2 regions of the Shewanella sp. POL2 genome follow, and region 2 is predicted to be linked to the other one. Evidence: riboswitches for the same ligand, from Rfam matches in the RefSeq annotation. Region 2 holds a riboswitch; the other holds the start of a gene.
What was found. A riboswitch is a leader RNA that binds a small molecule or an ion and turns the genes downstream of it on or off. The one in region 2 is predicted to bind cobalamin.

Region 1 (15,699 bases), on a different contig from region 2:
CATTTCTTTCTCAAGATGAAAGTTCATTAAAGGCATTAGGTGTTAATCGCAGGGCAGGATTAAGCTTTGTTAAATATGTTAACCAAAGAAAATCTCTGACCTAAAATCCCCATTCCACGCGGCTTTGCGCATCTTACTCGGCTTACTTACCTTTAATGGGTGTTGCTGCAACAAGTTGAGCACAATACGGCGAAATAACGCCATTTTCTTCGCATTGTCTCTATCGCCTATCCGCGACATATCTTCTTTGAACGTGACATCCAGTACCCAATGTTGTTGATTCTCGATGTGCCAATGCTGCCTAACAGCCCGAGCGGCGAGTTCTACCTCAATATCCAATGAACTCAAGTAGTAATGTGTATCGATAGTCGTCGTTCCTTTGCGCTTACGTTCACGCTCAACAGCGATTATCGATTTGGCCGATGGCCACTGTTTGGCAAGCTCCTTTGGCAATAAGGCTGGAATTTGAAACGTGGTACGACGTTCTTCTCTACCGTGTCCCTTGTTGCTTTCTTCAAACATTGGGATATCGACGGCATTAGTCTCCCAGTGTGGCTGAAATAGCGCTTCAATCGCTTTTCTCAGTGTCGGCTGATTACCTTTCACTTGCACAACATAATCACCTTTACGCTTGACTATTTGAGCCAGTGTTTCTTTGTTGCAGTGCAGCGCATCAAAGGTCAATACGGCATCTTGGATATCCAACATATGCAGTAATTCGCGAACGGTAGCCACTTCGCTGCCTTTGGTTTTGGTGTCTTGTTGATAGAGAACAAGGCCTTGCTCAGTATCAAACGCTGAGACGAGGTGTAATGCTTGCTCTGTACCGTTCTGATTAACCGCACCACGGAGGGTTTTGCCGTCAATGGCGATTAATGGTTTACCAGCAGATGCTCTCAAACTATTCGTCCAGCGAAACAGTGCAAGTACCATCATCTCAACATCAATTGCTTTAATGATCCGCGCAATAGAGTGCCGAGTGGGTATCCCTTTTGCAAAAGGCCGATGTCTCTGGAGCCATGACAAGTGCTCATGGCCAAACTCCTCAATCTCAAGCCATCCGTGACAACCAGAAGCGGTGGCGGCTAAAACGAGGAAAATGATATCGACCAAATTGTGTTCAAGGTTGATATATGAGCGTGGGTCTTCAATGAGTTTCAAATGGTCAAACAAGGACATAGATTAGGCTTAGTAGAATAACATGCCTGATCAGATCATGCTGATACTGATAAGTTCCATGCGGTTAACAAAGTATGATCCTGCCCTGGTGTTAATCGTATTGAATGTAAAATATCTGATGGTGGTAATGTAAGAGATGTTATAGTCTCAATGGATGATGGGGTCTTTAACTGGGAAGAATTTGAAAATAGTTTTTTACAAAATTCCAGATCTCTTTCTTTAGGTGTTGAACGAGGTGTAAGCACTCAGGCTGTGAATATTGATCCTGAGCTATTCTATGATTTTTTTATGAATTTCAATAAAAATAATGATTTTTTTAACGAAGCTCGTTCAGTTGGCTTTCAGAGAAAGAAAATTTTTGAATTATCTGAGGAGTTATCATTCTTTATTAGAAGGCGAAATGCTGTTAAATATAGAAATAGAAGGCCTGAAATTGACTTTGGAAAGCATCATTTATATTTACAGAATATTAAGATTGAAAATATTGAAGAGCTTTTGTTGCAACGTTATAGGATAGCTAGGTTCACAGCTACACGAAAAATTCAAAGCGCACTATTTGATACCTTGTCAGTTGCTATCGATATAGAAAATAGTAACCCTTCAACAAAAGTTTCAAATAGTGAAGTGTTAGGGCAAAGGATATTGGAAAATAAAGATAGAATTATAGAGGCTCTTGATGATGGTGAGGATAATAACTTTAAAAATAGAATTGTTAATATTTTAAATAAAATTAACCAGAAGGGTGAGCTAGATAAAATACTAGGACATTCATTACTAAGTCAACTTTTTGAAAATATGATTGATGAATTGGAAGTTGAAAAGCTTGTTTTAAGTTCTATTAACTTATTGGTTGACAAATTTAATGGATATTTAATAGATGGTAAAAAACTATTTGTTAATGGTAGGGAGGTTTATGTTGAAATTGATGGTGAGCACCATACTGTAAACGAGCTTTCAAGTGGGGAAAGACATATATTAACTTTTTTAGCTTTGGTTCTTTTTGAGGGGCAGGATCGTAATTTTTTAATTATTGATGAGCCTGAAATATCATTGAATATAAAGTGGCAGCGAGAGTTGATGTCTATTTTTTCAGCTCTGTTACCTACGACTCAAATTATTGTTGCTTCTCATTCTCCGGCATTAGCTAAGAGAAATCCGAATTTCCTTTCTGAACTGAAGGTTTGGAGATCGTAAATGTCAGGAAATTTTTATGAAATAGATGAAATCTTCAATGAAGCTGTAATGACAGGTGTTCCAGCAATAATTGTTGAAGGGATGGATGATATTCTTATTTATAATCAGTTATCGGCAAGGGTTCCATTCGAAGTAGAAATTTATGCTGTTGAAAATATTGAAGGGTATTCGGAAGGGTGTGAGCAGGTTATTACAGCTATAAGAGAGCTTAACAATATTAAAAATAGCAAGTATAAGCTGGATGAACACATTTTAGGTATTATCGATAAGGATGTTAGGGATTATAGAAATGAATTGCCTGCTTTGGAACCGATATTGGTACTTGAATACTACTCTATTGAAAGTTATTTTGTTTCTAAAGATGTGTTGCATAATATTCTTTGTTTATGTACTAAGGCTGGTAAGAGTTTAATTAATGAAGATCTTTGTGTTAAGATCTTTAAGGATGTGGAAAAAAATCTACTAAGTTTATATTACTTTTCACTCGAAGCATTAAGAGCTTCTTTGGATTCTGAATATAAGTCAATATTCTTTTATTCTTACCCAACAGGTAGACTAAATGATGTTAAAATTCAACATGCTATTTTAAGTAAGATTGATGAACTAGATAGATTTGCTGCTCATCTTGACTTGTCTCCAAACTTAATGACTTTAAAAAGTATTTCAAAGGGTAAGTGGTTGGTTGAATCTTTTTCAGTCGAAATTTTAAAAAGTATTAACTCTCTTAATGGAATGTGCTCTGGCGGTGAAATTATTACTTGTCAGTTCTGTTCGACAGGAGCATTTCATAAATGCCTTTATAAAATAAGAGATGGTATAAATAATAAGTCGATAAAAAATCTCGCTTTTTCTTTTATTGGTGGGGCCGATTTTGATCATATTGTTGATAGGATTTATAAAATTAAAAATCACATTCTTATGTCAGCATGAATAAATCGCTAGGAATTAGTTTTTACTAAGCTGTTTTCTTATTTATTAGTTATTTAGTTTTGGTTTTTAGGTGAAGCCATTAATTTTATTTGGTTATTGATAAAAGTTTGATTAGACACCCATTGCTAAATCCGCAGAATAAAATGGATATCCATTGTTAGTGCGCGATCGTAAATTTCTGGTTATTCTTAGGTTAAGCATTAAATAAGGTGCTTTAATGCTTAGTCCTTAAGGAACTCAGATAAGCCTTGGATGATTAAAAATGATTCGATATCTATTATTCGTATTCTTTGCTCTTGTGCTATGTGTGAGTAATGCGCTGGCAGGCGAATATCAGCTGGATTGGCCTGTCTCTGGTGAGGAGCTGATTTATCATTCCTGCGGTTGTGCTGATTCCTGCTGGGTTGCCGAGGTTCGCCAAGCTAAAGCGGAAAAGCCGCTCATCGCTAAACTGAGATGCGACTGCGAAAAACTCTATTTTACTGATGAAACTGGCGTAGAACGGGTTGTCGCTGAAAATTGTGATGAGTTAAACACCGACAATAAAATGGATTTGATCCCAGAGCGAATCAAGCAACTTCAGTCACATTTTAATCCCCCTCGTTAACTCTATTTATCCTTGTGTGAAATGGAATTCCAGAACGGAAATAACAGGAGATGCATAGCTTTTTGAATGCAAAAAGTTAACTCTACTCTTACAGAAGTTCACCCATCCCCTGCGAAGTTTCTGAAGGGCGATGAAGACTCTTTATTGAAAAATGGCGCGTGACGCAGACAGTACGTCTGCGTAGCTTTTGGGGAAGGGGCGAATGAAAATCGGTGATTTTCGAATAAGCGCGAAATAAGTCTTTTATATGATGATTTTTTCTGAATTAGCCCATGCAATTTTTGCAGAGCGTAATGGGTACACCAGATAGGGCACTGTTGCACCAGTGACCTTCTAAAACATGGATGTTTTAGTAGAGCCTACAAGGATGTATGCACGGCGTGTCACTGGGGTAACAGTGCTAAAGCCTGCGGCAGGCAATGAGTTACATCATCACCTTACAGCGATATGGTTGCTAGTTCGCAATGCAAAACGAACCAGCAACATCGGGTGTGGGGTGAAGCCCCACGACCTTTTCGGTCGCAAGACCGATCTTAGATCTCAAACCGCGTTAGCGTAATCTAAATCCCGATTACTCGGGATCATAGTCAAGCACTGGCGCTAGCCACTTCTCCGTCTCTGCAACAGTCATCCCTTTACGCTTCGCGTAATCCTCCACCTGATCGCGACCAATATTACTCACGCCAAAGTAGCGGGATTTCGGGTGGGCAAAGTACCAGCCCGATACTGCGGCGGTAGGGAACATGGCGTAGCTTTCGGTAATGTTTAAGTCGATGGTTTCATTCGGCTTTAACAGTTCCCACAACAGGCCTTTTTCGGTGTGATCCGGGCAAGCGGGGTAACCCGGTGCAGGGCGAATGCCCTTGTATTTTTCGCGAATTAACGCCTCGTTATCGAGCTGCTCATCGGCGGCATAACCCCAAAACTCTTTACGTACGCGCTCGTGCATCCGCTCGGCAAAGGCTTCGGCTAAACGGTCGGCTAAACACTTGAGCATAATGGCGTTGTAGTCATCATGGTTCGCCTCAAAGCGGGCGATATGCTCATCAATCCCATGGCCTGCGGTAACCGCAAAGCCGCCCATATAGTCGGCAACGCCTGAGTCTTTGGGCGCGACAAAATCGGCCAGACAGAAGTTATCGTTACCGACCCGCTCAAGTTGCATCCGCAGGTGATGGGTGGTCAGCTCAACCTCTGTGCGAGTCTCATCTGTGTACAGCTCAATATCATCGAAGTTGACGGTATTGGCGGGGAATAGCCCAATCACGCCCTTGGCGGTGAGCCATTTTTCTTCGATGATTTTTGTAAGCATCGCCTGACCATCGGCGAACAGCTTTTGCGCCTCAACGCCGACTACTTTGTCGGTTAAGATTTCAGGGTAATGACCGTGCAGCTCCCATGCGCGGAAGAAGGGCGTCCAGTCGATGCGGTCGACTAAATCGGTTAATGGATAGTCTTCAAATACTTGGCGACCGAGCACGTTAGGTTTGAATGGGGTGTAGTTGGCCCAATCGTGCTGGCAGCGGTTTTGACGGGCGGCCTCTAGCGAGACGATTTCCTTACGCTTAGCTTGGGATAAACGCTTGGTGCGCATATCGTCATACTCGGCGTAGGTTTCATCAATGGTCGCTTGGCGAGTTTCATTGCTGACTAGCTTGCTGACCATAGGCACTGCGCGCGAGGCATCGGCAATGTAAATCGCGCCATGGGGATAATGCGGCGCAATCTTCACCGCAGTATGGATTTTCGAGCAGGTAGCGCCGCCGATAATCGCTGGAATGGTGAGCCCTTCACGGTGGAAGGTTTTCACATTGTGCACCATCTCATCGAGGCTTGGGGTGATAAGCCCTGACATGCCGATAATATCGATATTGTGTTCTTTCACCGCCTCAAGAATGCGCTCTACTGACACCATCACGCCTAAATCGAACACTTCAAAGCCATTGCAGGCAAGCACCACGCCGACAATATTCTTGCCGATATCGTGCACATCGCCTTTTACGGTCACCATCAAAATCTTACCGTTCGACTGACCTGCGACTTTTTCTTTTTCAATAAAGGGATTGAGGTAGGCCACGGCCTTTTTCATCACCCGCGCGGATTTGACCACCTGTGGCAGGAACATTTTACCCGAGCCAAACAGGTCGCCGACGATATTCATACCGTCCATTAGCGGGCCTTCAATCACATCCAGCGGACGGGAGGCAGCTTGGCGAGCCGCTTCAGTATCTTCGTCGATAAATTCGGTGATGCCTTTCACCAGCGCATGGGCGAGACGTTGATTAACTGGCCATGAGCGCCATTCTAAATCTTCTTTTTTAGCGGCACTTGAGCCATCGCCACGGAATTTTTCAGCAATATCAAGCAATTGCTCGGTATTGCTCGAGCCTTCAACCGGGCAAGGCAGGTTGAGCACCACGTTCTCGACCCGTACTTTAAGCTCTGGGTCGATATCGTCAAAAATCGCTAACTGGCCCGCGTTGACAATCCCCATATCCATACCGACTTTAATCGCGTGGTACAGGAATACTGCGTGAATCGCCTCACGCACTGGGTTGTTACCGCGGAAGGAGAACGACACGTTCGATACCCCGCCCGAAATCATCGCGTGGGGCAGGGTGGCCTTAATTTCTTTAATGGCATCAATAAAATCGACAGCATAGTTATCGTGCTCATCGATACCCGTGGCAATGGCGAAGATGTTCGGGTCGAAGATAATGTCTTCGGGCGGAAAGCCGACCTTATCGACCAGCACGCGGTAGGCGCGGGTACAGATTTCGACTTTGCGCGCCTTCGTATCGGCTTGGCCTTGCTCGTCGAACGCCATAATAATGGCCGCCGCGCCGTAGCGTTTAACGAGGGTTGCCTGCTCGATAAACTTCTCTTCGCCTTCTTTGAGGGAGATAGAGTTAACAATACCCTTGCCTTGAATACATTTGAGGCCCGCTTCAATCACTTCCCACTTCGAGGAGTCGATCATAATCGGCACGCGGCTGATATCTGGCTCAGAGGCGATAAGATTTAAGAACTTATGCATCACCTCCACGCCATCGAGCATGCCTTCGTCCATGTTGATGTCGATGATCTGCGCGCCGCTTTCTACCTGTTCACGGGCGACATCGAGCGCCTGTTCGAACTTGCCTTCTTTGATCAGCTTTAAAAATTTGGCCGAGCCAGTAACGTTGGTGCGCTCACCCACGTTCACAAACAGGGTTTGGGCGTCGATAGTGAGCGGTTCCAAACCTGCTAAACGGCAGGCGACGGGGATCTCGGGTAATACGCGCGGGGCAAACGGTTCCACCGCTTCGCGAATGACCTTAATATGCTCGGGTGTGCTACCACAGCAGCCGCCAATAATGTTGAGCATGCCTTCACGGGCCCATTCTTGGATAACGCTGGCCATGTCTTTTGGGGTTTCATCGTAACCGCCAAACTCGTTTGGTAGACCCGCGTTAGGGTGCGCCGACACATAACATTCGGCGATGCGTGACAGTTCTTCAACGTAGGGACGCAGCTCTTTTGGCCCAAGGGCGCAGTTAAGGCCGATAGATAACGGCTTGATATGGCGAAGGGAGTTATAAAAGGCTTCGGTGGTTTGTCCGGTAAGGGTTCGGCCCGAGGCATCGGTAATAGTGCCGGAGATCATCACTGGCAAACGTGCTGGCGAGTTAGCGCCAAAGAGTTCATCGAACACGGTTTCGATGGCAAATAATGCGGCCTTAGCGTTTAAGGTATCGAAGATGGTCTCGACCATAATGATATCGGCGCCGCCTTCAATCAGGGCGCGGGTCGATTCGCAGTAAGCGGTCACTAACTCATCAAAGTGGATATTACGATATCCGGGATCGTTAACATCGGGGCTGATAGAGCAGGTACGGTTAGTGGGTCCTAACACACCGGCGACATAACGTGGTTTACCCGTGGCTTTTTCGATTTCATCACAGGCCTCACGGGCGAGGCGCGCACCTTCACGGTTAATTTCGGCGGACAGCGACTGCATATCGTAGTCGGCCATGGCGATAGTTGTGGCGTTAAAGGTGTTGGTTTCAATAATATCCGCACCGGCTAATAGGTAGTCGGTGTGAATTTGTTTGATGATGTGTGGCTGCGTGAGCACTAAAAGATCGTTATTGCCCTTAACGTCGGTATGCCAATCCTTGAAACGCTCGCCACGGTAATCGGCTTCTTCTAGCTTGTAGCCTTGGATCATAGTGCCCATGGCGCCGTCTAAAATCAGAATGCGCTTTGACAACTGGTTGCGAATGTCTGCCAGTGTTTGGCTGGCTCGATGGAGAGATATCGCCATAAATGATTACCTTTACTACAGCTAAGTTGAGTCCAAAAATATGCAATTCTGCGGTAAATTGCATTTTATTATTGAATGTCGTTCGTTATGGTTTGGACATTTATACGTATAGACGTCCATAATACGCGACATCGGATTGTCAGGGCAAGGTGAAAGTCATTAGGAGCGAGAATCTAGAATCTAGAATCTAGAGTTTAGGTCCTAAGATTTTTAAAAGGCATATATGAAACAAGTTCGCTTATTACTGTTACGCCATGGGGAATGCGAGGGCGGGGCCATTTTACGTGGCAGAGTCGATGTTCCACTGAGCGAGAAGGGCTGGCGGCAGATGTTGGCAGCAGTCGCTTTGCAGGCCAGTGAATGCCACGGTATTTACAGCTCCACCTCAAGGCGCTGCGCTGAATTTGCCAAGGAGTTGGCGCTGGAGCCGCATTCCAGCTTGTCTGAGAGTTCACATTTAGCTGCACCAACGCCTTCGCCGCTTGAGGTCAACCTACTGGAGGATCTACAAGAAATGGATTTTGGCGATTGGGATGGTCGCTTACTCGATGAGTTATATCAACAGGATGGCGAGCGCATGGCGGCCTATTGGCAAGATCCTTGGACCGTGTCGCCGCCCAATGGTGAAACGATGGCAAGTTTTGAGGCTCGTATCGATGGCGCAATAGAGCAGATCCTCAATAAAGAGTTTGCCCTGCTGGCGTTGGATGATGAACAGGCCCACGGCGAGTGTAATGCCGATGCACCCACAGCCAATATCTGGGTTTTGACCCACGGCGGGGTGATCCGTCATTTAATGGCAAGAGCATTGGGGGCGGTGAGAACGGTAGGGTTTTACAGTCAACTGACTTTACCGGTTGCCGCGGTGGTGACGATTAATGTACTCGAAGATAAACATGGGACTCGATACTGGCGCTTAGACTGGCCATCGGGCCATGCTGATTGAGTTTGAAATCTCATGCTAAATGGGATGATGAACATTTTCTGATTTAAACTGCATTGCCTAATGAGCAAGATATAGGATAATGCTTTTCCCTGACGTTTGAGCGAGATAGCACATGGTGTTCGCTAAGTTTAAATGTCGCAGAAATAGGTGTTGGGAATTTCGCTTTATCCTGCGCTATTCGCTTAAGGCAATAGTCGTTATAAACGCCGGATCAACCCAAACATAATAGGGAATCGGGGTGCTGCCCATCAGCCAGCCCGAACTGTACCCGCAACTGTGAGTAGTTAAAAGAAGTGCCTAGAATCTAGAGCCTAGAATCTAGAACCTAGAACCTAGAACCTAGAACCTAGAACCTTCTTTGCTACAAGTCAGGAGACCTGCCTATTTCTGTTTTCGCTGCGTGCAGCCTTAGTTCTCGAGCGGGTGACTCGAGGGAGCAGAAAATGATATTGATACGTTTCGCCCTGTGGCCCATGGTGCTACTGGGTTTGGGTACAAAATATGCCTGTGGGAGCTGCTTTAAATGAAGCCTTCCACGTCAACAGATGTGCAATCTTCGGCGGTGCTAGCTAATGTGGCACTCAATGTCAGCCAATTAAGTTGGACCATCGAAGGCAAAACCATTCTTTCAGGGATTAACTTTGCCCTACAACGCGGTGAAATGCTGGGATTAATCGGCCCTAACGGTGCGGGTAAATCCAGTTTACTGCGTTGTATATATCGTTTTATTCGCCCAACTCTGGGGCAAATCAGTTTGTTTTCGCAGGACATTAACGAGCTTTCGCCCAAGGCATTTGCCTGCAAAGTAGCTGTGGTGCAGCAGGATACGCCGCACTATTTTGATATGACCACAGAGCAACTCGTTGCTATGGGGCTCACGCCCCACAAAGGGATGTTCGATACTAATTCCAGCGGTGATAGTGAAAAAATTATCAAGGCGCTTGAAAAGGTAGGTCTTAGCCATAAGCGCTATCAGCAATATGAAAGGCTCTCCGGCGGTGAGAAACAACGGGCACTGATTGCCCGCGCTATCGTGCAACAACCTCAGTTACTGATTTTAGATGAACCCACAAACCACCTCGATGTGCGCTATCAAATACAAATTTTGGAGTTGGTTCGAAGCCTTGGCATTAGTGTCATTGCCTCTATTCATGATCTGAATTTAGCAAGTGCCCTGTGTGATAGTTTGCTGCTACTGGATAAGGGGCAAGTGAGCGCCATGGGCACGCCGAGTGAGGTATTAACAGAGGAGCGCATTGCCCAAGTTTTTGGTGTTTGCGCTCAAGTGATGCCCCATCCACAACATGCCAATCCTTTAATTAATTACTTTTATGGTTATCAAAAATCACCGACGGATGATGTGGTTGTATCCGCTCCCCATAACATCAACGGGGAGATAAACACGCCATGATTCACACGTTTAAGCTGATAATGATGAATCTTTTAACCCATATTTTAACGCCATTAACCCGCCAGCAATGGCTGATTCTTGGCTTGGTGGGTTTTGCCCTGCTGACCCCGATTGCGGCCGCCAGTTTTGGCGCGGCAAATATCAGCTTTTTAGATGTGTTGCATGTGTTTATTAAATTATTCAATCAATTTTTCGCCAACGACGGTGCGTCAACTACCGCCTCGATGACGGAGCGGATTGTGATGGAATTAAGGTTGCCACGGATATTGCTCGCGTTTGTGGCGGGGGCGGGGCTGTCTTTAGCGGGCAGTGTGCTGCAAACCGTAACTCGCAATCCCCTTGCTGACCCTTATTTATTTGGCATCAGTTCAGGTGCCTCCTTTGGCGCTGTGGTGATGCTGACCTTGTTTACTGGCTCTGGTCTATTCGGTAATGCTGGCGTTATTGCCAATTCGGGGATTTTTAGTGGCTCGGGAATGTTTGCTGGGCTCCTGTGGTTTAGTTTGCCTTTCGGCGCTTTTATTGGTGCCAGTTTATCCGTTCTTATTGTTCTCGCCTTGTCAGGGCTTGGGCTCAACAGCCAAGTTGAGCGCATGCTGCTCTCTGGGGTGGCAACATCGTTTATGTTTGGCGCATTAACCAGCTTGCTGTTGTATTTTGCCAGCCCGCAGGCCACGGCATCAGTGCTTTTTTGGAGTTTGGGCAGTTTTGCTAAGGCCAGTTGGCCGCTCTTAATTTTGCCATCCATCGTTGTATTGGTAAGTTTTTTTATCATCCTCGGTTGGAAGCGGCAGATTATGGCCCTGCAGGCGGGGGATGAAACGGCTCACACCTTAGGGGTGAATGTACCTAAATTACGCCTCAATATGTTATTGCTCTGCTCGCTAATTACCGCCGTTTTAGTGGCGACCTGTGGTGGCATAGGTTTTGTTGGATTAATGATCCCCCATACTGTGCGCTTGTTATTTCCCGGGCGTCAGCCCATTTTGCTCACCGCGTTAGTGGGCGGCTTGTTTATGGTGTGGATTGATGTGCTCGCGAGATGTTTACTGGGTAATCAAGAACTGCCCGTTGGTATTATCACCGCCTCGATAGGTAGTTTTTTCTTTTTGCTGATTTTGCGTCGGCGCAACTAATTGAACTCGCGTTTTTCGCAGAGGATTAGCTAATTTAGTACTAAGTGCGTATGGAAAATAGCCGCTGTATGCGTCGTAGTTGTTATCGAACGAGTTATTGAAATCGAACGAGTTATTGAAATCGAATTAGTCACTGGAGTGTGAATGTCTCAATCAAGCCTGTCATTTCAAATCGAGCCTGTGAGTAAAGCGCAGGATCAGGTTATTCAACAAAAAATCGATCTTAAGACCAAGCCGCCAGGTGCATTGGGACAACTCGAATCCTTAGCATTACAAATTGCTCGCATTCAAGGGCCACAACAATTGCAGATAGTCAAACCGACCATGTTGGTATTTGCAGGGGATCACGGCATTGCCGCTGAAGGGGTTTCGATTGCCCCAAGTGAAGTCACCCACCAAATGGTGCAAAACTTTGCCCACGGCGGCGCGGCCATTAATGTGTTTTGTCGCCAATTAGGTTTTACGCTTGAAGTGATCGATTGCGGTATTTTGACACCCGTTGAGGGGCTAGAAGGGATTATCGATCAACGTCTTGGCGCGGGTACTGCTGCAATTCATTTGGAGCCAGCCATGCCTTTAACGAGTGTGGATAAGGGCTTTGATATGGCGCGCGAGCTTATTGAGCGTCACCATCAAGCAGGCTGTAATCTGGTTGCGTTTGGTGAAATGGGGATTGGCAACACGTCCTCTGCCGCGGCAATTATGGCGGCGATTATGCAATTAGATGTAGCTGACTGTGTGGGGCGCGGTACAGGCATTAATAGCGACACTTTAGCGCGTAAGTTAACCTTGGTAGAACTGGCGTTGCTATCGCATCAAAGTGCGCTTAGTGGGCCAAAACAAGTGCTTGCTTGTCTTGGCGGGTTTGAAATTGTGCAAATGACTGGTGCCATGCTGGCTGCAGCTGAGCGCAAGATGTTGGTAGTTGTGGATGGTTTTATTGCGACCGCCGCCGCATTAGTCGCGGTGACGATCAATGCTAATGTGCGGGATTATCTGATTTTCGCCCATTGCTCCGAGGAGCAAGGCCATCAACGTATGTTGGAATATTTGCAAGCTAAACCCTTGTTATCTTTGGGGCTTAGATTAGGTGAAGGCACGGGGGCAGCTTTAGCATTGCCGTTAATTCAAGCCGCAGTAAATTTTTACAATCAAATGGCGAGTTTTAGTGATGCAGGGATTGAGGCTGTTGTATGATGTAGCCCTGCTAAGTTATTTATTTAACTTAATTTAAAATAATAACTTTTAGCTAACCGTTTTAACTTTAAACCTTGCTGCAAGTGTGTATTCACTAAGGATGCTTTATGTCAGAACGCGAAAGCTGGCACAAAGAGATAGATTTATTTTTTGTGGCCATGGGCTATTTTACCCGTATTCCTATGCCCAAATGGGTCGAAGTCGATGCCGATAAACTCAATAAAGCCAGTCGTTACTTTGGCTTAGTGGGTTTACTGGTGGGACTGTTAAGCGCCATCGTTTTTTGGCTGACTCAAAATTGGTTACCCGCTGGGGTGTCTGTATTGCTGTCGATGTTAACGGGCGTGCTGTTAACGGGCGGTTTCCACGAAGATGGGTTAGCCGATACCTTCGATGGGTTTGGTGGCGGTTGGACGGCTGAAGACAAGCTGCGCATTATGAAGGATTCGCGCCTTGGTAGTTATGGTGCCTTGGCCTTGATTATTGTCTTGATGCTTAAATGGCAATTATTGGTGGAATTAGCGCTTTATGACCCTGTGGTTGCTGGTTCGGCGATGATTGTCGCCCATACTGTGAGTCGAGTCGTGGCCGCGAGCCTTATTTTCACCGAAAAATATGTGCGCGATGATGAGTCCAGTAAATCTAAGCCGTTAGCGCAGCACCAAGGCATTAATGAACTATTTATTTTGATCGCCAGTGGTGTGTTAGTGCTGTTGGTGTTAAAGGGGATTGCTGCACTGTCGCTGTTGTTGATTATGATCGGATTGCGCCGTTTGATCGTGGTGATCTTTAGACGTCAAATTGGCGGCTATACAGGCGATACCTTAGGCGCTGCGCAGCAAATTTGTGAAATTGTGTGTTACTTCGTGCTGCTCGTTGTAGGTAGCATTCTGTGATCCATTTAGTGCTGGGCGGCGCTCGTAGCGGTAAGAGCCGTTACGGTGAAACCTTAGTACGCCAGTATACGGCTTTAGGATTCGATGCCTGCTACGTTGCAACCGCGCAGGCACTCGATGCTGAAATGGCCAGTCGGATCCGTTTACATCAAGATGGCCGAGCCAAGGACGATATCGACTGGCAGTTGATTGAAGAACCCTTGACATTAACCGCCAAGCTTAAGCATTTAGCTAAGCCGGGGCGGGTGATTATGGTGGATTGCTTAACGCTTTGGTTAACCAATCAATTACTTGCTGTCCACCCACAGGCTGAGCCAGCTTCGACCGAATCAGATTTTGCCCTAGCTTTTGCGACATCATCTCAACACGATGTGTTAGCCCACTGGCGACAGGCCAAAACGGATTTTGTCAGTGCGTTAAATACACTTGAAGGTGTGGTGATTTTAATCAGTAATGAAGTAGGCTCAGGCATTGTGCCCTTGGGGGAACTGAGTCGCCAATTTGTGGATGAAGCTGGCTGGTTAAACCAAGATGTTGCTGCTGTTGCGGATAATGTGACCTTAGTGGTGGCGGGTTTACCGCTGACGCTTAAATCGAGCTAGCGCTCTTAAATGAGCTGGTGCATTTAAATCAAGTTGTGAATGTTATTTTGAGCCGCTTTTGCATTTAGTTCGTATAAAAAGAAGCGCCTTTTATCTTATTTCCTCTATTGAGTGATGTCCTTGCCCATGCATTCACATAACGTTGCAGATCCCACGGCAACCAATCAAACGTCAACCGCTAGTTTGCCTCAAACATCGTCCCAAGGCGCCAAAGTATTAATGGTGCAGGGCACCACCTCAGATGCGGGTAAAAGTACGTTGGTGGCGGGAATTTGCCGATTGCTAGCCCGTCAGGGTGTAAACGTCGCTCCTTTTAAACCACAGAATATGGCGCTTAATAGTGCTGTGACTGTTGATGGCGGCGAGATTGGTCGCGCACAGGCGCTGCAAGCCGCGGCCTGTTATTTAGCGCCACATACTGATTTTAATCCGATTTTACTCAAACCCAGTTCAGATACGGGCGCCCAAATTATTGTGCAGGGTAAAGCGTTAACGACACTCGAAGCCTCGGCTTTTTTTGGTGAAAAATCGAAAGATTATAAAGCCATGGCCCTTAATGCCGTTTTGGACTCCTTTGAACGCCTAGGTCAGCAATATCACACCATAGTGGTTGAAGGGGCGGGGAGCCCAGCTGAAATCAACCTGCGTGCTGGGGATATTGCCAATATGGGTTTTGCCGAGGCGGTTGACTGCCCGGTGATTATTATTGCCGACATCGATAAAGGCGGCGTGTTTGCCCATTTGGTCGGGACCTTGGCGCTGTTATCCGAGTCAGAACAGGCGCGGGTAAAGGGGTTTGTGATCAATCGCTTTCGCGGTGATATCAGCCTGTTGCAGCCTGGTATTGATTGGCTTGAGACGTATACGCAAAAGCCAGTATTAGGCGTGCTGCCCTATTTGCATGATTTGCACTTAGATGCCGAGGATGCGCTCACTGACTCGCCAACTAAGCAGGCCAAGAGTCGTTTTAAAGTGCGAGCGCTGGTATATCCACGCACCAGCAATCACACGGATTTTGATCCCCTCAGGCTTCATCCCGATATCGATTTTGATTATGTGTCACTCCAGACGCAAGCCTTAGCTCAGACACAAGATATTGTCGCCGATCTGCTGATTTTACCCGGCAGTAAAAATGTGCGAGCCGATTTGGCTTTTTTACGTGAGCAAGGCTGGGATAAGCAAATTGCTAAGCATTTGCGCTACGGCGGTAAAGTGCTGGGAATTTGCGGTGGTTATCAAATGCTGGGTGAGCGCATTGCCGATCCGTTAGGGATAGAAGATGTGCTTGGGACTAG
Region 2 (15,699 bases):
ATTCTGCGCAGCTAATCTGACTCACATTAAGAGAAAAACGAGATAATAAAAAACCGCGAAAGCCTTAGGCATCGCGGTTTTTATTTATCGATGATTCAATTAGTTATCCGCTAACGGCGGCGCTATATCACTCCCACCTAAGGCTTGATAAAGCGTCGCTTGAGCCGTTAATTGGTTATAGCGATTCTCCAGCAATGCGGCCTCGGCGCTGCGGCGATTCTCCTGCGCATCAATCCAATTTTGAATGCCAATAGCGCCATGGCGATATTGGCTCTCATAAATGGCTTCGGCCTGAGCGGCGGCGCTAAATTGCAGTTCAAGCTTTTCACCTTGGTAGGCGTATTGCTGCTTGGCCGAGATAGCGTTATCCACATCTTCAAAAGCGCTGTAGAGGGTTTTACGGTAATTCACAATCGCCGTTTGGTAGTCGATATCGGCAAGATCATTGTTGATTTGCATTTGATTCCACTGCAAAAAGGGCAGCACTAAGCCCGCACCTAAACTTCCCACGGGATTGCGCAACAGCTCTTTTAGCTCGGAGGTCGACTCCCCCACGCTGCCAGTCAAACTCAAACTTGGGAAGTAACTGGCGTAGGTCGCATCCTTACTGGCCAGCGCCGAGCGCAATTGGTACAAAGCCGCCTTCACATCGGGACGACGGCCGACCAAATCGGCGGGAATGCCGACGCCAACCTCAGGCACCGCACTGTCCGGCAATTGCTTGATCTCAACCGCCACTTGCCCCGGGGCACGGTTGAGTAAGATCGCCAGCGCATTTTCGGCTTCAGCTAACTGTTGCAGCAGTTGGCTGTGGGAGGCCTCTTGCCCGGCTAAACTGCGTTGGGATTCGAGCACATTCAGCTCTGTGACGGCGCCCGAAGCATATTGGCGCTGGGTTAACGCCAGCGTTTGCCGACTGTGTTCAATACTCTTATTACTAAGCTCAATCCGCTGATGCAGATAGCCAATCTGCCAATAGAGGGATGCTGTCGTCGCGACTAGACTCTGCGCCGTGCTCTCCCTATCTTCTAGGCTTGCCAGCGCCGTCCATTGGGCTTGGTCGATATTGGCCGACACTTTACCCCAGAGATCCACTTCATAGCTTACCGACAGGTTCGCCTGAAATGTCTTGCTCGAACTGCCGCCCTCCAGCGGTTTATTCATAGACGCGGTATTATTAGAGCTGAGCTGTGGATACAAATCATCCCGCGCTAACCCCGCCTGTAAACGCGCCTTTTGCAAGGTTAAGGTGGCGAGCGTCAGGTCATTATTGCTGCTAAGCACTTGGCTAATCAGCTGATTTAATTCGGGTTGATTAAACTTCTGCCACCAAGGGTCGAGGCTCACTTGACCATTCACTTGGGTGTGCAGCCACTGCTCTGGCACTTGTAATGCTGGTGGCTCAAAGTCGGAGCGCATCAGCGCGCCACAGCCAGACAGCAGCGCAATGCTGATGGCAATCACGCTGAACTTAAGCGTTCTTAATTTGTTTTGATGCGTTAACACTTTATTATTCATTGAGTTACTCTCTAGCCAGGGCATCAACAGGATCTAAACGCGCCGCATTGCGAGCGGGGAGGAAGCCAAACAACACCCCGATTAAGGTGGAGCAGGCGAAGGCGGCTACAATAGAAGTCGTCGAATAAATCATCTGGAAACTGCCTCCCGCTTGGGCAAACACCACGCCAATCAAATAGGCCAAGGCCACCCCAAGCGCGCCGCCGCACAGACAAACCAACACAGCCTCAATTAAAAACTGCCGCAGAATATCACTCTGGCGCGCCCCAACCGCCATGCGCACGCCAATCTCGCGGGTGCGTTCGGTCACGGACACCAACATGATATTCATTACCCCAATGCCGCCCACCACGAGGGAAATCACCGCAATAGCCGAGATTAATAGTGTCATGGTCGCGGTGGTTTTCTCGATATTCTGGCGAATGGTATCCGTGTTAATGGTGAAGAAATCCTGAGTGCCGTGGCGCATCTTCAGCAGGCTAATAATGCCCTGCTCCGCCGCATTGCTCGGCACCGACTCATCGAGCCGCACAGTAATCCCATCTAAGTATTTCTTGCCTACCATGCGGCCTGATACCGTGGTGTAAGGCACCCACACATTGAGGGCATCACTGTTACCAAAGGCGCTTTCCTTAGGCTGAGTGACACCAATAATCCGCACCGGCAAATCCCCGAGGAAGATGACTTCCCCGATGGCTGAGCCCATGACGCCGCTACTGTTAGGGAACAGCTGTTTACGGGTGTTTTCATCGATTACCGCATCTTGGGCTAACGCATTAACACTGTCATCGTCCCAAAACTGCCCTTGGGCGAGCTCATAGCCTCTAACCCGGAAGAACTCTGGCCCCACACCATTCACAGTCGCCGTCACCGCCTTATTGCCATAACGCACCGTCGCACTCGAACCAATGCTCGGGGTGACGCTATCGACATAGGGTAAGTTTTTCAGTGCATTAGCATCGCTTGCAGTCAAAGTTCGTACCTTTGCCGAGCGCCTATCGCCAAAGCCTGAGCCGGGGCGAATGTCGATGGTATTGGTGCCCATTGAACTAATGCTCTTTAAGATTTCCCGCTGCGAACCTTCACCCAGCGCCACCACAGACACGACTGAAGCGATACCGATAATAATGCCGAGCATCGTTAAAAAGGTGCGCAATCTATGGGTCGACATCGCCAGCAGCGCCATTTTCAGGGCTTCGGCATATCTGTCCCATGCCGCCACGCGGGCGCGCACCTTCGTCTTGGCGGGGATCACTTCAGTCTTAGGCGCAGCCGCAACGTTTGAGGCGGGATTAGGCTCATCGCTGATAATCACCCCGTCCTTAATCTCAATAATACGGTCGGCATGCTGCGCCACATGCATATCGTGGGTCACGATGATAATGGTGTGGCCTTCGCGGTGCAGTTCCTGTAATAACCGCATCATTTCTTCGCCGCTGTGACTATCTAGTGCGCCCGTTGGTTCGTCGGCAAGGATCACATCACCGCCATTCATCAGCGCCCGCGCCACACTCACCCTCTGCTGCTGGCCGCCGCTGAGCTGATTCGGCTTATGGTCGAGACGCTCACCTAAACCCAAGCGCGACAATAAGTGCTCAGCGCGCTGTCTACGTTCAAGACGATCTTTACCCGCGTAGACGGCGGGCACTTCGACGTTACCGACGGCATTAAGATCGCCAAGCAAATGATATCGCTGAAAAATAAAGCCAAAATGCTCACGTCTCAGCTTTGCGAGTTCATCCACATCCATCTGCGAGGTATCTTGGCCATCGATAAAGTACGAGCCCTTTGAGGGTTTATCTAAACAGCCCAAGATATTCATAAGTGTCGACTTACCCGAACCCGAGGCACCGACGATCGCCACCATCTCACCACGGGCGATGGAAAGATTAACATCTTTGAGTACAGTCAGTTGTTGCTCACCCGCCTGAAAACTGCGGTAGCAAGCTGACACTTCCAGTAATGGCTTAGTCACGCTTAAAACCTCATTGGTGGGCCACGGAACTTCATGGTCGAGCCGTCGGCGGGCATTCCGAGCACCACTTGGTCGCCTTCGTTCAGGCCAGACAGGATTTCGGCATTGATTTTGTTATTAATACCAACAGTTACATCCACATATTGCACTTGATTATTCACCAATACAGGCACTTGATATTGCGGCCCACGGGACTTGCCTTCCGCTGGCGGAGCCGCTTTATCCCTTGGTTTTACCCTCAGCACTTGCGATGGTATTAACAGCGCATCATCAGACTTGGCAAGCACAATCGAAATCTGCGCCGTCATCCCAATGCGTAGGGTACGGTCGGGGTTTTCGACATCGAACAGGCCATGGTAATAAATGGCGTCTGAATCGCTCGAGCTCATATTGCTATCGTCACCATCCATTGACGTCGGGCCAGGCTCAATCGCCCTTAAAGTGCCGCGATAGGGATGGTTAGGTCTACCAAGAATAGTGAAATACACTGGCTGTCCTGGGCGCACATTGACGATATCGGCTTCGGAGATCTGCGCCTTGACCGTCATGGTATCGAGCTGCGCCATCTCGACTATGGTTGGTGTGGTTTGATTGGCGTTAACGGTTTGACCCACTTCGACCGCAGAGTAAACGACTGTGCCATCCATAGGCGCAGTGATCTTGGTATAACCTAAATCGATTCTGGCACTGTCGACATTAATTTCAGCCTGTTGTTTTTGCGCTTCTAACTGCTCAAGCTCGGCCTGATAAACTGTCAAAGTGGCTTCGGCGGCTTCAAAGTCTGCGCGGGAGCTGGCCTTATCGGCGAGCATTTCCTGCTGACGGGTATATTCGAGTTTTGCCTGACGTATTTGCGCCTGCTTAGCACGATACTGGGCATTGATGTTTTTAAGGGATGCCAGCGCATTTTGCAGGTTGTTTTGCTGGGCAAGACTGTCGATTTGCGCGATAAGATCGCCTTTTTTCACCTCTTGGCCTAGCTCCACAGGCAAACTCAGAATTTGCCCCGAGACTTGCGCGCCCACACTCACCAGCTTGGAGGCCTGCAACATGCCGTTGGCGAGCACCGAGTTTTCAATATCACCGCGTCTAACGGGCTCCGTCACATAGCTTGGGGCCGCCTCGGGTTTATGTAGCAGAAAATAAGCACCGCCCCCAAGGAGGATGAGGCCGCTTAGGATCAATATCAATTTACGCTTTGAGGATTTTTTCATCTGAATCTAGGTGTCCATCAATGCCAATGGGCGCAAGCGTGTATCTTGCGGGAAGAAAAATAGTGCTGTCAGTATATAGAGTTAGCTAAGCGCAGTAGACGAAGGAAGTGTCGATATCAGGTAAAGATTTGCAAATATCTGTGTAGAAGTTTGCGCCCTAGACCTTTAAATATACGGATAACACTTTGAACCATATAAATCCGTGTTACTTGAGATTATCTGCATACCTCAAACTAAAGGGTCATGGCGTGAAACGCTGATTTTTATAAGCAACGGTCTGTATAAACAACCAATAGCAAAACAGGGATACCTTAGGTATCCCTGTTGTTTACGTAAAGCAGTTGTGGCATTTATTGCTCAGATATCACAAGCTCTTAGCCAAGGCGGCGACGCAGTTCGCGGGTTGCATCGACCATGTTTTTCAGCGCGGGTTCTACCTCAGCCCACGTGCGGGTCTTAAGGCCGCAGTCGGGGTTAACCCAGAGTTGGCGCACTGGCACTTTTTGCGCCGCTTTTTCGATAAGGTGTACCATAGCCTCAACACTTGGCGTATTTGGCGAGTGGATATCGTAAACGCCAGGGCCAATTTCATTTGGATATTCAAAATCTTCAAAGGCGTTGAGCAGTTCCATGCGTGAGCGCGAAGTCTCTATGGTGATCACGTCCGCATCCATGGCGGCAATCGCGGCAATCGTATCGTTAAACTCGCTGTAACACATATGGGTATGGATTTGGGTTTCATCAATCACACCCGCCGCACTCAGTTTAAAGGCATTCACCGCCCAATCTAAGTAAGCCTGCCACTGGCTTTGCTTTAATGGCAAACCTTCGCGGAAGGCTGGCTCATCAATTTGAATAATGCCAATACCTGCATTTTGTAAATCCACCACTTCATCACGAATTGCCAGCGCCAATTGGGTGGCAATGGTATCGCGGCTGATATCTTCACGGGCAAACGACCAATGTAGAATCGTCACCGGGCCCGTTAGCATGCCTTTGACCGGTTTGTCCGTCAGGCTTTGGGCAAATTCGGCCCAATCAACCGTCATGGCTTTCGGGCGACTCACATCACCATAAATCAATGGCGGCTTAACGCAGCGAGAACCATAACTCTGTACCCAACCATTTTTGGTAAAGCCCACGCCTTCGAGCTGCTCACCGAAGTATTCCACCATGTCGTTACGCTCGGCCTCACCGTGTACCAGCACATCGATACCGAGTTTAAGCTGGCGGTCGATGGTATCGCGGGTCACTTGCTGCAACTGCTCAGTATATTGGGCATCGCTTAGCTCACCCTTGCGCCAGCGGCTACGTAGTCCGCGGATTGCCGGTGTTTGTGGGAATGAGCCAATCGTAGTCGTTGGCAACAATGGCAAACGATACTTACGCTGCTGCACCACTTGGCGCTCAGTAAATTCACTCACCCGTTCATAGTCGGCTGGGGTCAGCGCAGCGACACGGGCGATCACTTTAGCATCCGCCGCCTGTGCCTTAGCCTCACGGCGAGCCACGCAGGAGTTAACTATCTCTTTGGCCGCGACAGACTCAGGGGCCTGCAACAATTGGCGCACATTTGCCAGTTCCAACAGCTTTTGCTTGGCAAACGCAAGCTGCTGACGCAGCGTCGGCGTGAGCGTTGTCTCTACCTCTAAATCCACAGGGCTGTGCAGCAGTGAACACGAAGTGCCAATCCATAGGCGCGCTCCTAAGTCTCGGGCAACACCGCCGATACGCTCAACAATCAGGTCAACCTCCGCCGCCCACACGTTACGGCCATTAACTACACCCGCCGACAGAATTTGATCTGGTCTTAATGCATTAGCAAACAAGGCCAATTGTTCAGGGGCAGTCACTAAATCTAGGTGCACCCCCGCCACCGGCAGCGCGGAAACCAATGCCTGATGATGGCTAATGCTGCCATAGTAACTGGTGAGTAAAATCTTCACTTGAGCCGTTTTAAGCGCTTGATAAGCTTGGCTAATCGCTGCTTGCCAATCGGCGGCTAATTCGAGTGCCAGAATCGGTTCTTCAAGTTGCACCCAAGTTACGCCCTGCGCAGCAAAACGCGCAAGAATGTCGGCATAAGCCTTTACTAGATTGGGCAATAAACTCAGCTTATCGAAATCCTGACCTACAGTTTTGGCCAGATACAAGTAACTCACAGGGCCTAACAACACAGGCTTGGCTTGATAACCCAGCGCCTGCGCCTCGGCCACTTCATCAAAAAACTGCTCATAGGCGATAGAGAACACTTGGTCTTGCTTAAGCTCTGGCACTAAGTAGTGATAGTTAGTGTTGAAATACTTAGTCATTTCCGAGGCTGGCGCATCAATGCCAGTTGGCGCACGGCCACGGGCAACGCGGAATAAGGTATCAAGATCGATAGCACCCTCGCCACGGTGGCGATCGGGAATAGCGTTAAGGGTCGCACTCAGGGTTAACACTTGATCGTAAAAGGCAAAATCCCCTACTGGCACTTGCTCAATTCCCGCAGCCACTTGCCATTGCCAATGGGTGCGACGCAACTCCTTGGCCACCTCATGCAGTTCAGCTTGAGTGCTCTCACCACGCCAGTATTTTTCAAGGGCAAACTTTAATTCACGACGACGCCCGATACGGGGAAAACCAAGACTGTTCAATTGCATACCATATCTTCCTTTATTTGAGATAAGCCATATTCGGCACTTGCACCCAGCTGATGGTGTTTTCTTGGCAACTTTTCGCATTTAAGCCTAGATAAATCACAATGGGCGTCTGGACGTCTAGAAGTTTATTGTGATAGTCTCTATGCCAGCAACCGAATTGATTTCAAGCACAACATGAGCGAAATTCACTTGGAGTGATCATGATCGAACTAAGACATCTGCGAACCTTAATGGCCCTGAAGGAAAGTGGCAGCTTGGCGGGCGCAGCCAAAAAACGTTTTGTCACTCAATCGGCTCTCTCCCATCAAATTAAGGAGTTAGAGCAACGAATTAACTCGCCCATTTTTGTGCGTAAAAGCAAACCGCTCTCCTTTACTCAGGAAGGTGCACGCCTGTTGCACCTCGCCGAAGAGATCCTGCCTAAGGTGTTAGAGACGGAAACCGATCTCAAAAATGGGCTGGAAACTGAAACCAATCAGCTCAGAGTCGGGATTGAATGCCACAGCTGTTTTCGCTGGCTAATGCCGGTGATGGAACAATTTAGGCAAGATCATCCCCAAGCCGAGTTAGATCTGTCGAGCCGTCATCTATTCGACTCGCTCAATGCCCTAGAAATGGGTGAACTAGATATAGTGCTGACCTCAGATCCCGTGCCAGGTCACTCGCTCGCCTATCAGCATTTGTTTGATTTTGAAGTGAGGTTAGTGGTTGCTAAGGATCATCCCTTAGCGAAAGAAGCCTATGTTACGCCTAAGCAATTGGCGCGCTTACCGATAATCAGTTATCCGGTGCCACTGGCGCGTTTAGATATTTACCGCCACTTTTTAGAACCCGCGGGCATAGAAGCTGGCGAGCAAAAGACCTGCGATTTGACCATGATGTTATTGCAGCGCATCGCCTGTAAGGACGGTATCGCCGCCTTACCAAATTGGTCAATCAATGAAGGACATGGCTTAAGCCTCGCCGCGGTAAAGCTAGGCCAAGAGGGGTTAAAACGCCCACTATTTGGTGCCTATCGCCGCCACAGCGCCAACTCGGCCTTAGTGCAAAATTGGCTGCAACTGGTTGCAAGCGAAGGCTTAGCCCGCCAGCAGAAATCTAACTAAGATTTTGAAAGTAAAAAAAAGCCTGCGATTGCAGGCCTTTGTTTTTATGAGGGTTCTTAGAGCGGATTAAGCAATAAACCACGCATTGACAATACTCGGCGCAGAACTAACCCTGATGAGTTCGGGTTGCGGGTCTGGCGCAGATTATGGGCGATCATAAACTCTTGGCGCAGATCTTGGTCGAGATCTAAGGCTTCAAAGGCCTCGATGGTTAAGGTCTGCTGCTGATTATCAATCAATGACTTAATCACGCTTAACGGGAAAGATTGCTCAGAGCTAGCATTTAAGTAAGCAAAGGCCGTTAAGGCAATAATTTGCCCGAACACGCTAAACAACGCCAAGGTTTGCACTTCATCGGGATCAACCTCAACATCCGGCATATCGACTAGGCTGTCGACCGCATCAGTTGCTATATTTTCCGTGAGTTTCCAATAACCTTGAACCAACTTCTTATAGGGTTGAGGCAATTCATCGAGGCGTTCTTTCAAATAAAATGTAAAGGCATAACGGTAAATATTAACTTGGCCCAAACGAATTAAGGCATCTTTTAAAGAGCGAGACTTAGGGCTAACCACACCAGAAGCTTGCGCCGAATTACTGCGCATCAACATATGGGCCGCTAACGCGGGATCACTCGAAATAATATCGATCACATTACGAATATCGCCTTCGGCAAGAATGGCCTTTTTCAGTGGAATTAAGATCCCACGGCGGCCAATGACTTGCTCTTCATTCGCTATGATGGCTCTCACTTGAGTAAAAACCTGTTGCTCAAGATCTGTCATAGGACACTTTACACCTGTTAATTAGCTATAAGATGATTCGAATACCGCTCACATCATACCCAAACTACTGAGAATTTCAGCCCTAAGTCGCAGAATAATTGTGACTATGCTTTAGATGAAGTGATCTATAGCACAAGCAACGACTTAGGCTATCTCAAAATAGGCTGAACTTATAAAGAATACACCGAGAAAATGGATTTTTCTCTGCACATAGCCAAACAACAGAAATAATAAAGCCAGACTGAGCCTGGCTTTATTCGGTTAAGCATTTATTTCAAGCTTAGAAGCGGTAACCCACAGTCAAGCGAATATCACGGCCTCGGCCTGAGTAATAGCTATCACCCCAAATGCCACCGTAGTAACCCGAGCTAACATACTCTTTATCAAACAGGTTATCGATACGCAGGCTCGCTAACCAAGCATCACGGGTATAGTTAAGGGCTAGATTACCTAAAACATAGCTAGATAATTTATCGCCTTCGTTGCCGTTATCGCCTTCAATAAAACGATCGCCCGTGTAAATTGCCTCAGCAAATACTTGGAAATGCTCGGCAAAATCCATGCTGACATAACCGCGCCCCGTATGCTCCGCAACCCAAGACAATTGCTTGCCATCATTCACCCCATCGGTAAATTCGGCATCAATATAGTTATATTCCAAGCCTAAGGTGAGGGCTTGAGTGACCTGCCAATCCCAATCGGCACTCGCGCCATAGCGGCGTGAAGCATCGGCATTGACGTTGGCGCCTTGGAAGCTGCCACCAACAGGTTTTTCCGCACTCGGGTCGAAGACAATTTCATCTTCTAAATCGAGGCGATATAGGCTGACGCGTAGGCTTTGGCTAGCCACAGTCCAATCCCAACCCGCCTCATAGGAACGGCCTGTCTGTGGCTTTAAGCCATAGACATCTTTCGGGGTGTAAGCTTGCTCATCGACCTTAGCAAAGCGGAAGTTTTCATCGCCACGTAGATAGAATCTGTGCTCGGCGCTCGGACGGTAATTTAAACCGAACTCGAATGCGGTCGCATCTTCATCTAAATCGATGCCGTTTGGATAGACATTGCCATCGACCAGATCGTCGGTCACCCGCGCATAACGGCCGCCCACTACATAGCTTAAGGTGTGGCTTAATGGCACAGTGGCTTGCAGGTAAGCACTTTGCATTTCCTGCACGTTGCTGCGCGCCATAGAGTCAAACTCGGCCTTACCGCGACTGATGTCTAAACCAGTGACTAGGTTTAGCTCACCTTGACGGGTGCTGTAATTAGCAAGTGCTTTAGGGCTAAACATCAGCAGCGAGCGAGTATTTTGGCTACCTGCGCCCCAGTTTAATGAGGTCACTAAGGTATCGCTGTAATCCAGATCCGCCGCTAAGGCCCAGTTTTGGTTAAGCTGATGCTGATAACCACTGCGTGCAGCCGTGGTCATCTCATGAACATATTCGCTTTTATTGGAAGACTGGCGTGGGTCTTCTTTGAACTGATTTACGGTCAACGAGCCCGGATTTTCACGGTCATCATCGTAATAGCTGGTTTCGACAAAGAAAGAATCAGTCGCCGTTTTATATTGAATGCGGCCAAGGATAGAGCCCGTTTCATTGGCATTATGCTGACGATAGTTGTCACCTTGGTTGTAGCTTCCGGTCAAGAAATAGCGCCAATCCTTGTTGATCGCGCCAGACACATCGCCGCGACCTTCATAGGTATTAAAGCTACCGCCGGATAATTGCACGCTGCCACCCGTATTCTCAGGCGATTTAGTCACAATATTGATCACGCCACCCACGGCTTGATCGCCATAGAGCACGCCCGCACTGCCGGATAAAATCTCGATGCGTTCAACCTGATTTAAGGGAATTGCATTCAGGCTAGGCGCAGCAATATCAATGTTATTCAGACGGCGACCATCGAGCAAAATCAAGGTGTTGTTTACCGCAGCGCTGGCGCTAAAACCGCGCATCGCAAAGCTAGTACCAATATTGTTATCCGAAATTTGAATACCGCTCTGACCACGTAAGACGTCAGTCAAATTAGTCGCGCCACTCATTTCAATCGCCGCAGCATCAATCACATTCACATTAGCGGCAATATTTAACGGGGTCTTATCAGCACGGCCAATCACCACGATATGCTCATCGACGTTGGCGGCATGAGTTTCATCGGCAGCCACAGCGGGCGCGATAATTGATACACTGCAAAGGCTGCCAATCAGCAGCGCAATTTTGGTTGGATGTGTTCCCATTTTACCTTTAACTCCTACAAGGAAAACGGGGCATTAGCGCCACGATACCGTTGATTCAGTAGAAAACACTGATAGTCACTATCGCATTTTGAGATCTGCCCACCGAAATCTCAAAAACACCTTTAGGGCCGGTCTCCGGACTTAGGCTATATCCATCTCAACTTGAGATGAACGCGAAACTGACCTTTACACACTCGATTTCAGTGTTCATCGTGAACGCCTATCAAATGCGGTCGTCTCTCACCTTTTACCGTTGCGGGGGCAGTGCCAGAATTTCACTGGCTTCCCGATTATCTCGCAACTTCATCATCGCAAGCACCACAGAAGGTTGACTCAAAATTAGGTTCAAAGGGCGTCAAACCTGTTAACGCCCAACAAGGCTCAGAATATTAAAGACCTAAGCGCGCGCATTATAGACGTCTATACGGATGAAAGTCCATTAATCTCAGATTGGCGAGAAAGCTCAGATGAGTTAGAAAACGCCATCCCAGTTTTTTGCCGCAGGTTGGGGTCTGTCTTTGCTCAAAATCGCCTGACGTTGCTCAGGGGTTTCGCATTGGGCAACCGGGCTTAAATCCAGCGGCTTAATCACTAACGAGTCAGCAGGTTGCACAGGCGACTTGTCGAACATGGGCAAATTCATCGACCAAGAGACCAGCTCCCCCTTGTCGCTAATGCCAACATAACCGTCATTTGCGCCATCTAACCACGTGAGACGCGGAATACGTGCCATTAACTTTTCCACATTATCACGGTTGGCGCGATATCCAACGGGCACCACTTTGCCATCGGGACGCGTAAACACAAAGGAGGATGGTCCTTGAGTAATAACACTTCCTTCCTGCCAATATTTATCAAGAATCTCTTGGGCATAGTGAAACCCAAACATATACGCGTAGTCAGTGTCGTCGGCCACAATTTGCGGCACGGCCTTATCCCGCAGTAATAAAAACCCTGAGCCGATACTGATAATCTCCTTCACGCCTGTAATGTCGGTTTTTTTAATCCAATCAACGCCACAGTTAATGCCATCGCCCCAAAAATGCGCATCCCCCGTAGGACTTAACACCGCAAATGCGCAATTGTTTGCCGTCATACTCGCCACGTCTTTTAAGGCACTGCGGATAGGATAAGTATCACTGCGCCAGCCCCAACTCACTACTGAGCCGTCCTTTTTCAAGGCGGCATAGGTGTGTTGAAAATATTCGATCTTCGCCACATCCGTAAGCTGAGGGAGCAACTTTTTCATATTGGTCGACTCTTCAACCTGGCCCCAAATCACTGCACTACCCTGTTTTTTGAGGGCGACAAAACTGCGTCCCTTAGCAAAGATATCAATGACATCAACTAATTGATCCTGCACATGCAAGCTATTGCCACCGTAAGGGCCATAACCCCAAGTGTGTACCTTGCCTGTGGCATCTAGCGCGGCAATAGCCTCTTGGTTGGCGAATAATTTAGTAATATTAGTCATGCGGTTTTGTAGGGCTTTGTCGAGGCGATATTTACCCACATTGCCCCAGAACACCACAGTGCCATCTTGACGTAACGCGGCAAACCCATCTTTAATCGAGACGATTTGCTTAACTTGCTTAAGCTGCTCAGTCACCTCGCGGCTATCGCCACCAGCATAGCTATCACCCCAAGTGATCACCTCACCGGATTGTGTTAACGCCGCAAAGGCCGAACTATTGGTGACCACAGTCTCGACAGCGGGTAAATCACAGGGAATATGGCGGTACTGTGGACTCGGATTTTCCTTAAATTGGAGCAGTTTACCGTTATCAAACTGCAATAAGGCTTCCTTATCATTTTCGAACACGGTTAAAGGTTTCGGCTGACTACAAGCCGTTAATTGTAGGGCGATTAAGGCTGCTACCAATGCCAAAGGGCGAGGAATTGAATAAGACTGCATAACTTATTTCCTTGTCGTTGCTTAAAACGTGAGTTGTTGAATATGTTGCGCTACGTTATCCGATAATGACTCGATTATCGGCCTCAGTGCGCACTGAAAACCATGACTCGCATCTAACCGAGATAATAATACTTGTGTATGTTTATCAATCACCTGCGCGCTGTCGAGGCTGAGTGTTTGCAGCGCCATTCTCTGGCCAAACGCCGCCAAGATCCGCGCTTGCACGGGGCTAACCGTTTGCTCCACCGCACTATGGGTATTATCGAGTACCCATTTAACTAACCAAAGTAAATATTCGATGCGGGCAGCAAGGTCGACACAGCATTGTTTTTCATCCTCCAAGCCAAAACTGAGCTCTTTGGCATAACAAAGTGCCTCCAATGCCTTGAGCTTTTCTGTGGATAATGTCAGTGCCAAAGGGAGCTGATAAGTGCGAGTTATCAGTACAAAGGTTGCCAAGGTTCTTGCCGACAAAGCTTGATTGCTACGGGCTAACATCGCGAGCGCCAAGTCGTGAAACCCTAAGGAACTCAAGCGATAAAAGCTAATCATCACAATGGATTCATCTATCGGTTCTAACTGTTTTTTGCTTGGCACAGATTGCATTTGGGCAAATAAGGCAACAAAACGCGGGTATAACTCACTGCAATGGCCGATATGATCGGCTGCTTCCCATACCAGAATATTCGCGGCGGGGTGGCACCTGTAGGTTTCAAGCTGATTGATAATCCCAGCGTAATCCTGCTGCTGTCCTAAACGCTTGAGCATTGGCACATAACGACACTCAGCCCAACGAATTCTGAATAAGTTCAAGCAGAAATAACCGACAAACAAGCCAAATAATAAGCCTGCGACGCCAAAGCCAACGTCCAGTTTGGCGCGTTCGCGGGTTAATTCAAGATTGGCGCTCGCCCGTGTTGGTGCATCAGGCAAGTAGCTCACAGCACTTTGCGCATAGTTGGGCACTAATGCCCCCGGCGTATCATCCTGCGGCGAGACTAATTGATAAGTTGCACGGCAATCCACACCATCGAGATCCCACTGACGAATATCCTCGCCCTCGGCGGTGTGATACTCCACCAAACACACCAATCTTTGGCGAGAGATGCCGTTCGAACCTCGTTCACTCCGATACTCAGTGTCAATCACCCGACCAGTAGCGACAGCACCACGCTCTTCAAGTTGATTGACCAACGACCACTTTTGCACGCCTTCCCAGAGGAACAAGGCGGCAAAACTAAAAAGCAGCAGAGGGATACAGATTAAGAGTATTTCTAACCACCCCAAAAAACGAGTGGAGGTACTCGAGGTTAATTGACTAGGATTCACCAACACGCCAGAACGTCCTTATCATTCCATGATATTTAAGGCATTGAATATCTATCTTTATTGTGCCTAAAGCGGGCGCTATTGTAGCAGCTTATGAAGATAAATCAGAAAATGCTCACAGTTTATTGTAAAGACACTATGAGACTCACTGTCTTCAAGCTTTAGCGTGCTATTCTAAGCCTCCATTGCGCTGTTTAAAGGAGTAACAGTATGACTCGTCCTATTATTCTGGATTGCGATCCTGGCCATGATGACGCCATTGCGCTCATTTTAGCCCTCGCCCATCCAGAGCTCGTTCCACTCGCCGTCACCACTAGCGCGGGTAACCAAACCCCCGATAAAACACTTAATAACGCCCTGCGGATCTTAACCTTATTAAATCGCAGTGATATTCCGGTCGCGGGCGGTGCGGTTAAACCCTTAAGCCGTGAGTTAATCATTGCCGATAATGTCCACGGCGAAACCGGACTCGACGGCCCAGTATTACCAGAACCCAGCTTTACGCCACAAAGCATCAATGCCGTTGAGTTGATGGCGCAGCAGCTGCGTCAAAGTGATAAGCCCGTGACACTGGTTCCCACAGGGCCACTTACCAATATCGCGCTATTACTTGCAAGCCACGCCGAATTACACGCCAAGATCGAACGCATTGTATTGATGGGCGGTGCAGCGGGTGTCGGCAATTGGACGCCTGCCGCCGAGTTTAATATTTTTGTCGACCCAGAAGCCGCCGATATCGTGTTTAAATCCGGTATCCCTATTACCATGTGCGGCCTCGATGTAACACATCAGGCACAGATCATGGATGAAGATATCGAACGTATTCGTGCTATTCCCAACCCTGTGGCTAAATGTGTCGCCGAGTTACTCGATTTCTTTATGATTTATCATAGGGATCCCAAATGGGGATTTGTGGGTGCGCCGCTGCACGATCCCTGCACTATTGCTTGGCTACTCAAACCTGAATTGT

Region 1: another riboswitch for cobalamin. It lies ahead of SHEWPOL2_RS11750 (ABC transporter ATP-binding protein); the one in region 2 lies ahead of SHEWPOL2_RS13200 (TonB-dependent receptor).

Annotation. Positions count from the first base shown of each region.
Region 1 is NZ_AKZL01000037.1:28,060-43,758, reverse strand. It holds gene SHEWPOL2_RS11785 (AAA family ATPase) at 1-104, shown strand, start outside; gene SHEWPOL2_RS11780 (ISAs1 family transposase) at 79-1,179, opposite strand; gene SHEWPOL2_RS22265 (AAA family ATPase) at 1,330-2,373, shown strand; gene SHEWPOL2_RS11770 (DUF4435 domain-containing protein) at 2,374-3,303, shown strand; gene SHEWPOL2_RS11765 (hypothetical protein) at 3,566-3,910, shown strand; gene metH (methionine synthase) at 4,482-8,216, opposite strand; gene SHEWPOL2_RS11755 (histidine phosphatase family protein) at 8,440-9,162, shown strand; cobalamin riboswitch at 9,338-9,562, shown strand; gene SHEWPOL2_RS11750 (ABC transporter ATP-binding protein) at 9,686-10,573, shown strand; gene SHEWPOL2_RS11745 (iron ABC transporter permease) at 10,570-11,709, shown strand; gene cobT (nicotinate-nucleotide--dimethylbenzimidazole phosphoribosyltransferase) at 11,854-12,906, shown strand; gene SHEWPOL2_RS11735 (adenosylcobinamide-GDP ribazoletransferase) at 13,014-13,802, shown strand; gene cobU (bifunctional adenosylcobinamide kinase/adenosylcobinamide-phosphate guanylyltransferase) at 13,799-14,404, shown strand; gene SHEWPOL2_RS11725 (cobyric acid synthase) at 14,624-15,699, shown strand, end outside.
Region 2 is NZ_AKZL01000045.1:16,102-31,800, forward strand. It holds gene SHEWPOL2_RS13165 (site-2 protease family protein) at 1-15, shown strand, start outside; gene SHEWPOL2_RS13170 (efflux transporter outer membrane subunit) at 100-1,518, opposite strand; gene SHEWPOL2_RS13175 (MacB family efflux pump subunit) at 1,523-3,493, opposite strand; gene SHEWPOL2_RS13180 (efflux RND transporter periplasmic adaptor subunit) at 3,496-4,707, opposite strand; gene metE (5-methyltetrahydropteroyltriglutamate--homocysteine S-methyltransferase) at 5,082-7,352, opposite strand; gene SHEWPOL2_RS13190 (LysR family transcriptional regulator) at 7,553-8,458, shown strand; gene SHEWPOL2_RS13195 (HDOD domain-containing protein) at 8,515-9,243, opposite strand; gene SHEWPOL2_RS13200 (TonB-dependent receptor) at 9,524-11,485, opposite strand; cobalamin riboswitch at 11,594-11,823, opposite strand; gene SHEWPOL2_RS13205 (hypothetical protein) at 11,958-13,400, opposite strand; gene SHEWPOL2_RS13210 (DUF3592 domain-containing protein) at 13,422-14,735, opposite strand; gene rihA (pyrimidine-specific ribonucleoside hydrolase RihA) at 14,940-15,699, shown strand, end outside.